DNA from 3 places in the Polaribacter cellanae genome. Region 2 is predicted to be linked to each of the others. Evidence: riboswitches for the same ligand, from Rfam matches in the RefSeq annotation. Region 2 holds a riboswitch; each other region holds the start of a gene.
The links. A riboswitch is a leader RNA that binds a small molecule or an ion and turns the genes downstream of it on or off. The one in region 2 is predicted to bind cobalamin.

Region 1 (3,285 bases), 1.9 Mb from region 2:
TCTAGCATAAAAATTTCTGAAGAAATGTTTTCGTTAAATGTTCTTTCTGCTGCTAAAGATTTGCGAATTCTGTTTGGTTTTACAGCACTGTTATGAATTCCACGAACAATATTATAATAATGTGTGCCCGATTTTCCGAATAAAGTAACCAATTCTTCCAACGATTTTTTCTTTAAATCGTTTCCAATAAAAATGCCTAAATTGTACATTTTAGCGGCTGTAACTTTACCCACACCATAAAATTTATTTACGGGCAATTCTTCTAAAAATTTAAGCACTTCTTCTGGATGCACTGTTTTTTGTCCATTGGGTTTGTTTATGTCTGAAGCTACTTTTGCAATAAATTTGTTAATGGAAATTCCTGCAGAAGCTCGCAAACCTGTTTCATCATAAATTCTCTGGCGAATTTCTTTGGCAATATCGTTTGCAGATGGATTTCCTTTCTTATTTTCGGTAACATCTAAATAGGCTTCGTCTAAAGAAAGTGGTTCTACCAAATTTGTATATTCGTAAAAAATTTCTCTAATTTTTGCTGATAACTCTTTATAGCGAGCAAAATCTGACTTTACAAAAATTAAATGTGGACATTTTTTCTTCGCCATAAAACCACTCATTGCAGATTTTACACCAAATTTTCTGGCCTCGTAACTTGCTGCAGAAACGACTCCTCTTATTTCACTTCCACCAACAGCAATTGCTTTTCCTCTTAATTCAGGATTATCCAATTGTGCTACAGATGCATAAAATGCATCCATATCTATATGAATAATTTTTCTGAAAGGAGGTTGTAATTCCATTTTAACAAAAATAAGAGAGTTTATTAACAGTTCTGTCTTTTTTTATATCAAAAAAGTAAATACTTTCGCGACATAAAGTAATGGTTTTTATTTTCAAAATTATTGAAACTAAAATTAAAAGGGAATCAGGTGATTTTTAAGTAAAAAATCCTGAACTGTTCTCGCAACTGTAAGCTTCATCTTGTAGAAAAGATGTCTGTTAAATCTTACGCCACTGTTTAAAAAATTAAATGGGAAGGTTTTAACAAAAGTAAGTCAGGAGACCTGCCAATGCTCAAATTCGTGTTTTTTATGCTTTCGAGAAAAAGGCTAGAAACTATTATTTTTTGTTAACCATATCTATTCTTTTGTTTGATTATTTTTTTAATCTAACTCGTGAAATAGAATACGCATACGAATTTTTAAACTGTAATCTAAAACCCAATTATAATGAAGAATTTTTATGCTGTATATGCATTGCTATGCATTTTAGTAATTACCTCTTGTTCCAAAAAAGACACTCCAGAAATCGAAGAAGAAGTTATTTTCGATTCTACTTTTATTTTAACGTTAGAGAATAACAAAACAACAATTAACTTTTTAAATAGTGGCGCTTTTTTAACGCCAAATGTGTACGAATCTACAGATGGTAATTCTATCTCTTTTTCGAGTTTCGATAATGCGTTATTTGTTGTTAGCCAAAAAGGCCCAAATTACATTACACAATTAGACGTAGAAAACTTAAATGTTGATAATGTTGTGACTAAATCGAACCTTTCTTCACCTTCTTACTTAGCAATGTATTCTGCTACAGATGGCTTGGTTATTGGGGTTTCTGGTAGAGGAAGACGAAGAAAATACAATGTTGCTCCTGTAAATATAACAACTGGTATTGGAGAAAAAATCGATGGCTTTTCTAATAAAATCTTATACAACAATGTCGCTTTATTAGCAGACGGAAACAAGGTTTTAGTCGCAGATGGTAAAGATTTAAAAGCTTTTAATACCACTACAAAAAAAGTAACTACTTTGTTAACTTTTAAAGAAAATATTTCTGGTATTTTAAAAAATAAAAACGGAACAATTTGGGTAGCTACCGAAAAAAGAACAGAAAAAGCAGCGTTTACAAAATTAAACGAAGATTATACAATAAACGAAGTTGTAACCATTACAGACGACAATATCAACTTGTTTAAAAACAGCCTTTTAAGTTTAAATCATTCTAATTTTACAGCATATTGGTCGGAATCTGCCTCTGGTAAAATTTACAGATTTAATACGATTACAAAATTAGTCGAAGAATTTGCAACACCAACCACAAATAATGTTGCTTTTACAACAGTTGTAAAACAGCATCCTGTTACAAAACAGGTATTTGTAATGGGTTTAAAAGATTTTTTAGATCCTGATAATAGTATTATTGCCATTTATAACGATAATAAGTCTTTTGAAAAAGAAGTAAAAGATGTTGGAAAGTCTCCTATAGATATTTATTTTTCTGATAAAAACTTTACAAACTAGAAGTTTTTTTAAAAAGTAAAATTTTATTTAAAGGTGAAATAATCTATTTTAAACATTAGATTGCTTCACTTTTTTTATGAGCTATTTTTAAAGAATGCATAATAAGCTTTTTTATATATGAGAAAAACATATCCTTTTTATGGGTTTTAAATATTTAAATTACTGGTTTCAAAATAATTAAAATTTATTATAAGAAATTTCTAACCTAAAAACGCTATACAAATTTTAGTAACTTCTTCTAATTCTTTAGACATTTTCTCTTTTTGCCAGGGATGAGAAACATTAAAAACATGGTCGGCATTTTTAATGATTTTTAATGTGCTTTTGGGGTTCCAAGAATGTATCTTTTTACTTTCTTCAACAGAAATTGAAGTATCTGCATCTCCATGAATAATTAAATGTGGTACAGTAACTTTTTTTGCTGATTTTTCGATATTTAATCGTTCTTCGTTCTCTTTGAAGTTTACATAAAATTGATAAAAATGTGGCATTAATTGTTTCGTTCTTCCATTTTCTACATATTTTACGCCTCTTTTCTTCCAGTTTTCTAAATCGCCAATTGTAGATGATCTTGAACCAAAATCGCAAACTGAAGCTAAAGAAATTAAATTTCTTACTCGAAAATCTTCAGCCGCTTTTATGGTAACAATTCCTCCAGCTCTACTGTGCCCAATTATTGAAATATTATTACGCTTTGCTTCATTTTTAAAATTGGTATTTGTAGAAACCCAATCTAAAACGCTTTCTAAGTCGTCTAATTCTTTGGTGTAATTATTATTCCCAAAAGCTTCTAAATCTGGGAAATCTATTGGTTGTTCTGCAGTGCCTCCATTGTAAGAAAAATTAAATTTTACAAAGAAAAAACCAGCTTCAGCAAATGCTTTTGCCACTAAATTCCAAGCGCCCCAATCTTTAAAACCTTTGTAACCATGACAAAAAATAACTACTTTTTTTGGTTGATGTGTTTCCTTATAAAAAACGTCTGTTA
Region 2 (3,285 bases):
TTATAAAATCATTAGAATTACTTTCTGTAGTAAACGTTTTACTTGTAAATAACTGTTGATAAAACGCACTAAATCCTTTGTAAGAATATCCTAAACTTCCATTTAATAAATGTTTTGGCACAAAAGTTAAAAAATTATTCGTTTCAGTATTTTTAGCATCTGTATAACTATAATTTACTGTTGTATTTACAAAATGTTTATTAAAGTTCTTTTGGTATGAAAGTGTAAACTCAATTCCTTTATTCATTGTTTTAGAAAGGTTAATTGGTGTCCAAATACCTGGTCTATTTGGGTCGCCATTTGGTGTCCAAACAATTTTATCTTTTGCGGAAATATAAAACCCAGATATATCTATCGACAAATTTTTGGTATTAAAAACAACACCAAACTCACTTTGCAAAGCAGTTTCTGGTTTTAAATTAGGATTACCCTGGCCTGGCCAATATAAATCGTTGTAAGTTGGTACTCTATAATTTTTAGAACCATTTGCTCGAAAAGAAATGTTTTTAAACGTATTTACTTTAATTCCCATAGCATAACTAAAAGGTACATCAAAATCTGAATTAAAGTCTTTCCTTATTTTGGTATCGAAAAAGAAAAAATTGTTTATGTTTTGATTGTAAATGACAGATTGTGAGAATTGTCTTCTATTTTTTGTATTGATTTGATCCGTTTTTCCAAAAACAGATTCATATTCAGAAAAAGAGTTAATTGTTGCATTTATTTTTGGAATTTTATACCCAAATTGATAATTTATCAAATAACGGTTCGATTTTCCGAAGTTAAATTTATCTGTATTTTTATCGCCGTAATAATGATATTCTTGTGTTAGAAAAGCAATTTTAACTTCGTTCGTAAACCTTCCTTTTTGATGGTTGTACACCAACAAGTTTCTATTGTTAAAATCTTTGTATTTCTCGTTGGCAGAAGTTGGATTAGGTAATTCTCCTGAAAATAAACGGTCTCCCAAATAAGAAGTACTATAAAAATTTAATTCAGAAAAATTAGATAGTTTGTAAGACAAACCCGCATTAAAACTTATATTTTTATAAGCTCCATTGGAATTTCTAAAATCGGTTTTTAATAGCGGATAATCATTATTTGACTTATTATAAGAAATACCTAATTTAACAGCCAATTTTTGACTTGACAAATTAAATTTGTATAAATTATTAGAAGTATTATAACTTCCAAAAGAAGAAACAAATTGGTTGTCTATAGTCTGTTTATTTTTAAAGGACAGTTCATCATTTAAATGAACGGTACCGCCAATAGCACCAGAACCATATTCTATACTCCCACCACCACTTCTAATGTTTATAGCATCAAATAAACTTACTGTTAATGAATTGAAACCTGTTTGTCCGTTATTGATAGAATTGATATTAATTCCGTTCCAAACAACGGCAGTATTAGAAGCACTTGTACCTCTAAAACTTGCAGAACTTGTACCACCTGCACCATATTCTCGTAAATAAATAGGTGCGTTAAAACGTAAAAGTGTAGTAAAAGATTCTGTATTTTTCACCAAAACAGAATCTTTTAAAGTTATAATTTTATAACCTTTAGAATTTTTCTTTAATGTTTTATCTGCTACAACAATTACCTCTTTTAAAATCGTTCTTAATGAATCGTTTTGAGCGGTTAAATGAGAAGCAGTACCAAATAAGAGAATAAAAAATATAATTTTCTTCATACACAGTTAACTTTTATCCCGAAAGTTTTTTAATTGTTAAAAATAAAGGCAGGTCTCCTGGCTTGTTTTCTGTTATTTAGACCTTCCCAACATAAATGTCAGTGGTAAAAGAGTTAATAACAGCTCTTTTAAAAAGAGGTTTCAAAATTTTTTTTTGAAACAAACTTACAGTTGCGGGAACAGCTTTGGTATTTCACCAAATTCCCTTTTAATTTACTCATAAAAAGAGTAAAACCTAAATTCTTTGCAAATGTATTCTATTTTAAGTTATTCTAAAACTAATAATTGATTATAATTTGTGAATTTTTGTTGTAATTCTTCAGAAATATTAAAATGCTCTGGATGAATTATTTTAGCCAAACATTCTATTCCATTTACTAAAGTTCCTGCAGAAGATTGAGTGAACATTTCAAAATCTGCGATAAAAACCTGTTCGTTTTTAACCGCTCTTAAAGATTTCCATTCTGGTTTTTCTTCCAAAAATTGCATATCCTCTAAAGTTCTAGAAATTCCGTAACCACAAGGTGCGATAATTAAAATTTCTGGGTCGTATTTCACAATTTTATCCCAAGGAATAACAATACTATCGCCAGAAGGATGCGAGAGTAAATCGATACCACCTGCATACCCAATTTGATGAGGAATCCAATGACCACAGTTAAATAAAGGGTTAATCCACTCTAACAACATGACACTTTTAGCTTGAATTCTTTTCGCCCTTTGTGTATCTACTATTTTATAAACGCGCTCTTTTAGCTTTGCAACATATGCCAAACCAACTTCTTTCTTTCCCATGGCTTCTGCAATAGTAATTGCATTCTCAAAAACGTCTTCTAAAGAATTAGGTGTAATCGAAATCAGTTTTGGTATTTTGGGTAATTTGTATGCGGAAGTTGCTACGCATTCGGTATCTATTTGGCAAACATCACACACATCTTGTGTAAAAATAATATCTGGCGCAATTTCTTCTAATACAGGTTCATCTACATAATATAGAGTGCCACCTTCGGCTTTGGTTTTAGAAAAAATAGTATTTATTTCTTCACTTGTTAAAACTTGACCTTCTAATTTATAACGAACAGCAACTTTTTTTTCTGCCAAAGCAACTGCAGGGCATTCAAAAGTAATTCCGTTTAAATATTGTTGTAACCCCATATCGTAAATCATTTGGGTTACTGCTGGCATAAAAGAAGAAACTGTCATTTTTTTGTTTTTTAGAATACAAATTTACATACTTTTAAGATATTCTTTCCTTTTTTAATAAATGTTTCCAATCTTTGTGAAATAATTTTTATTATTTATGATATATTATATTTCTGGTGGCGAAAGATCTGGTAAAAGTAATTTTGCACAAAAAATTGCGGAAGATTTGTCAGAAACCCCTATTTATTTAGCAACTTCCAGAATTTGGGATAATGATTTTCAAAAACGTGTAGACAGGCATGTTTCTGATAGAGACGAACGTTGGCAAACCATCGAAGAAGAAAAAAACATAAGTACTGTAATTCCAGAAAGTGCAACTGTAGTTGTAGATTGTGTTACTTTATGGCTTACAAATTTTTATACAGACACAAAATATAATGTGGAAG
Region 3 (3,285 bases), 1.2 Mb from region 2:
TTAACTTTTGGGTTGTTTATTAAAGTAGATGTTTTTTTACTACTGATGTCTTTACGATTTTTTAAAATGATATTTTTACTTTTTTCAGTTGTATCATCTAAAAATAACTGCTTTAAAATAACAACCTCATTTACTTTTTGTTTGGCAAAGGCAAGCCAATTTTTTATTTCTAAATTTAAAATAGCCTCATTATTTTCACTATCTAAATCACAAGGAACATGAAGCAAAGAACAACTTGTGCTTATTAAAACGCGATTTTTCCCTAACACTTCTACAGCTTTTTGTACTGTAGCTAAAGATTGCTGGTAATCGTTTTTCCAAACGTTTCTACCATCTACAATACCCAAAGAAATAGATAAATTTTTGGGAGTATTGTTTAATACATCTTGTAATTGATTAGGGTTTCTAACCAAATCTAAATGTAAGGTATGGATAGGAAGGTTTACCGCTAATTTTAAATTATCTTGTAATCCTTCAAAATAAGTAGCTACAATAATTTTAAGTTTTGGAAATTTTTTTTGTATTTGTTTATAGACTTGTTTTATTGTATATTTTTCTTTTTCGGTTAAATCTAAAGCTAAAAGAGGTTCATCAAACTGAACCCATTTTGCTCCAGCTTCTTCCAGTTCATTTAAAACTTTAAAGTAAACAGGTAATAAGTTGCTAATTAAATCGATTCTATTAAAACCTTCCTCTTTTTCTTTTCCCAAAAGTAAATAAGAAACAGGCGAAATTAAGACAGGTTTTGTATCGATTCCTTGTTTTTTTGCTTCTTTGTATTCGTTAATAATTTTTGTTGAAAAAAGATTAAATTGTTGGTCTTTTTTGAATTCTGGAACAATAAAGTGGTAGTTGGTATCAAACCATTTTGTCATTTCCATTGCAGGTACATCTATATTGTTTTTTTGATGTCCTCGAGCCATTGCGAAATATAAATCTAAATTCGATTTAAAATCAAGTTTCTTATACCTTTCAGGTATGGCGTTAACGGTAAGCGACATATCTAAAACTTGATCGTAAAAAGAAAAATCGTTGCTAGAAATTAGGTCTATTCCTGCCTCTTTTTGAAGATTCCAATTGTGGCTTTTAATACGATTACCAACCTCTTTTAACTCTTTTTCGGAAATTTTGCCAGCCCAATACTGCTCGCAAGCTTTCTTTAACTCTCTTTTGCTACCAATTCGCGGATAGCCTAAAATGTGTGTTTTCATTTTTTTACTTTTAAATAATGAATTAATAATTACTTAAAAGCTCAATTAAAAACTTCTTTTTGCTTATCGAAAAATAAAATGATGAGTTGAAATAATGGCGCGTGAATACATATAGATAGCTAAAAATAGCATCCAAATGTTTAAAAGGCATCAAAATAGACAAATCACTTCAAATCGCGAAAGCAAAGTCATATCGATAAAGGCAGGTCTCCTGACTTGTAACAATTTTTATCGTCCTTCCCATTTTAGTAAAAACAGTGGAACACAAGGATAAAAATCTTTAAATGTTACTTACAGTTGCGCGACAGCTCTGGATTTGCACCAGATTCCCTATTAATCTACAGCTAAGTAAAACCTTATCGTACGATGAAATTAAATAAAAGAACTTCTTTCTAGCGACAAAGGTATTATAAAATTTGTTGAGATTATTAGTTTAATAAATTTTGAATAGTTTTTTTTTGAGAAAAAGTATTCAGTTTTTTAGTGTACTGTTTCTTAAAATAAGGAGTTAGAATACAGTGCATTGTTATTATTTTAAACCAAAAGCATAATTTCGGATTAAAATATCAACAAAATGATTTGTTTTCAAGGGAATTTTAACGCCTTTAGCCTATTATTTACTAAATTAGATGCTTAAAAAACGCAACTAATTTTATACAAAAAACTTTGGTGTAGTTAACACACATTAACATTAATTAACTTAACATAATATACATTAACAAAATAACATTGTTTCTTTGTTGTAAATAAAAATATATAACAGTATGAAAATTAGACAAATTAGTATCTTGAAAATTAGTGTCTTAACGATTTTATTAACTTGTTTTTGCTCAATAAACTTAATAGCTCAAAATAAAGAGACTGATAAAGTTGAGAAAAAGGAGTATTTAAAAGGCTTAACCAAGGCTAGTGAAAAAGACCTATCTGACAAACAAATTATGTTTGATGGAGAAAGCATTCCTGTTTACAATATTAAAGGAAAAAGAATAAGAGGAAATGAAATGATGGAAGCTATGATGTCAGGAAATTATACTCCTGATTTTTATATAGATAGTAATAAAGAGATTAAAGTTGCTGTTTTAAGAATAGCAACAGAAGACGAGAAAAAAATGATGAAAGAAATGCAGGCTCAAATAAATAGTCAAAGTGATTTAATTGGAACAGATGCTTCTGTCTTTTCTGCAACTGACATTAATGGAAATGAATTTTCATTAAATAGCCTAAAGGGAAAAATTATTGTTATGAATTTTTGGTTTATAGAATGTAAACCTTGTGTTATGGAAATGCCTGAATTAAATGAGTTAGTAAAAAAATATAAAAATAAAGACATTGTTTTTTTAGGCTTTGCTACGAATAGTAAATCAAGAATTGATTCTTTTTTAAAGAAAAAGGACTTTTATTATACTATAATTCCAAATAGCGAAAAGATTGCTATAGATTATAAGGTGTCAGGCTATCCAACTCATATTATTATAGATAAAAACTCTAAAATTGTATACTCAACCACTGGTTTAGGCTCAACAACAATTAATGATATAGAAAAAACAATTGAAAGTTTAATACAAAAATAAGACACCTAACAAAGAACTGGACTTTTCTTCAAAGCTAGGCTAAACGCATTAAAAAAACAACAGTTATAAATTATTGAAACTGTTGTTTCTTTAAGGTTTTTTTAGTAGTTTTTTTAGATTACAAACAAACCAAGTTCTTCTTAATTACTCAGCAATTTCTCCACGATGTGGTTTTAGTGCATCTCTGTAGATTTTCATATTACTTTCATCTACAATTATAAATGCTGAAGAAAACATTGGATTTTTTTCAATTATGTCAATTTCAAAGAAAGGAAGTTTTTCTGCTTCCGCAAAATCTTTTAAATGAATGGTATGATGTTTTGCGGTTTCTTTGGCATCTTGTCCTCTAAAATCCCACAGTAATTTTATTTTTCTGTTCATTATTAATGTCTTTATTATTGATAAAAATAAACAAATCTCCACTATTAAAAGTGATGTTTACATTGTTTTCAATTGCTTTGTTTCGTGTGCCAATTCTTTTACTAAAATCTAAATCTTCATTA

Region 1: linked by a shared signal. The riboswitch ahead of J3359_RS11170 (DUF5074 domain-containing protein) and the one ahead of J3359_RS02725 (TonB-dependent receptor domain-containing protein) in region 2 are both predicted to bind cobalamin.
Region 3: linked by a shared signal. The riboswitch ahead of metE (5-methyltetrahydropteroyltriglutamate--homocysteine S-methyltransferase) and the one ahead of J3359_RS02725 (TonB-dependent receptor domain-containing protein) in region 2 are both predicted to bind cobalamin.

The regions. Positions count from the first base shown of each region.
Region 1 is NZ_CP071869.1:2,477,301-2,480,585, reverse strand. Features, by position in the region: gene dinB (DNA polymerase IV) at 1-797, opposite strand, end outside; cobalamin riboswitch at 862-1,083, shown strand; gene J3359_RS11170 (DUF5074 domain-containing protein) at 1,227-2,297, shown strand; gene J3359_RS11165 (alpha/beta hydrolase family protein) at 2,498-3,285, opposite strand, start outside.
Region 2 is NZ_CP071869.1:602,925-606,209, forward strand. Features, by position in the region: gene J3359_RS02725 (TonB-dependent receptor domain-containing protein) at 1-1,696, opposite strand, end outside; cobalamin riboswitch at 1,727-1,950, opposite strand; gene J3359_RS02730 (ABC transporter substrate-binding protein) at 1,964-2,899, opposite strand; gene J3359_RS02735 (bifunctional adenosylcobinamide kinase/adenosylcobinamide-phosphate guanylyltransferase) at 2,997-3,285, shown strand, end outside.
Region 3 is NZ_CP071869.1:3,565,059-3,568,343, forward strand. Features, by position in the region: gene metE (5-methyltetrahydropteroyltriglutamate--homocysteine S-methyltransferase) at 1-1,211, opposite strand, end outside; cobalamin riboswitch at 1,396-1,585, opposite strand; gene J3359_RS15870 (TlpA family protein disulfide reductase) at 1,976-2,782, shown strand; gene J3359_RS15875 (hypothetical protein) at 2,927-3,163, opposite strand; gene J3359_RS15880 (thiamine diphosphokinase) at 3,129-3,285, opposite strand, start outside.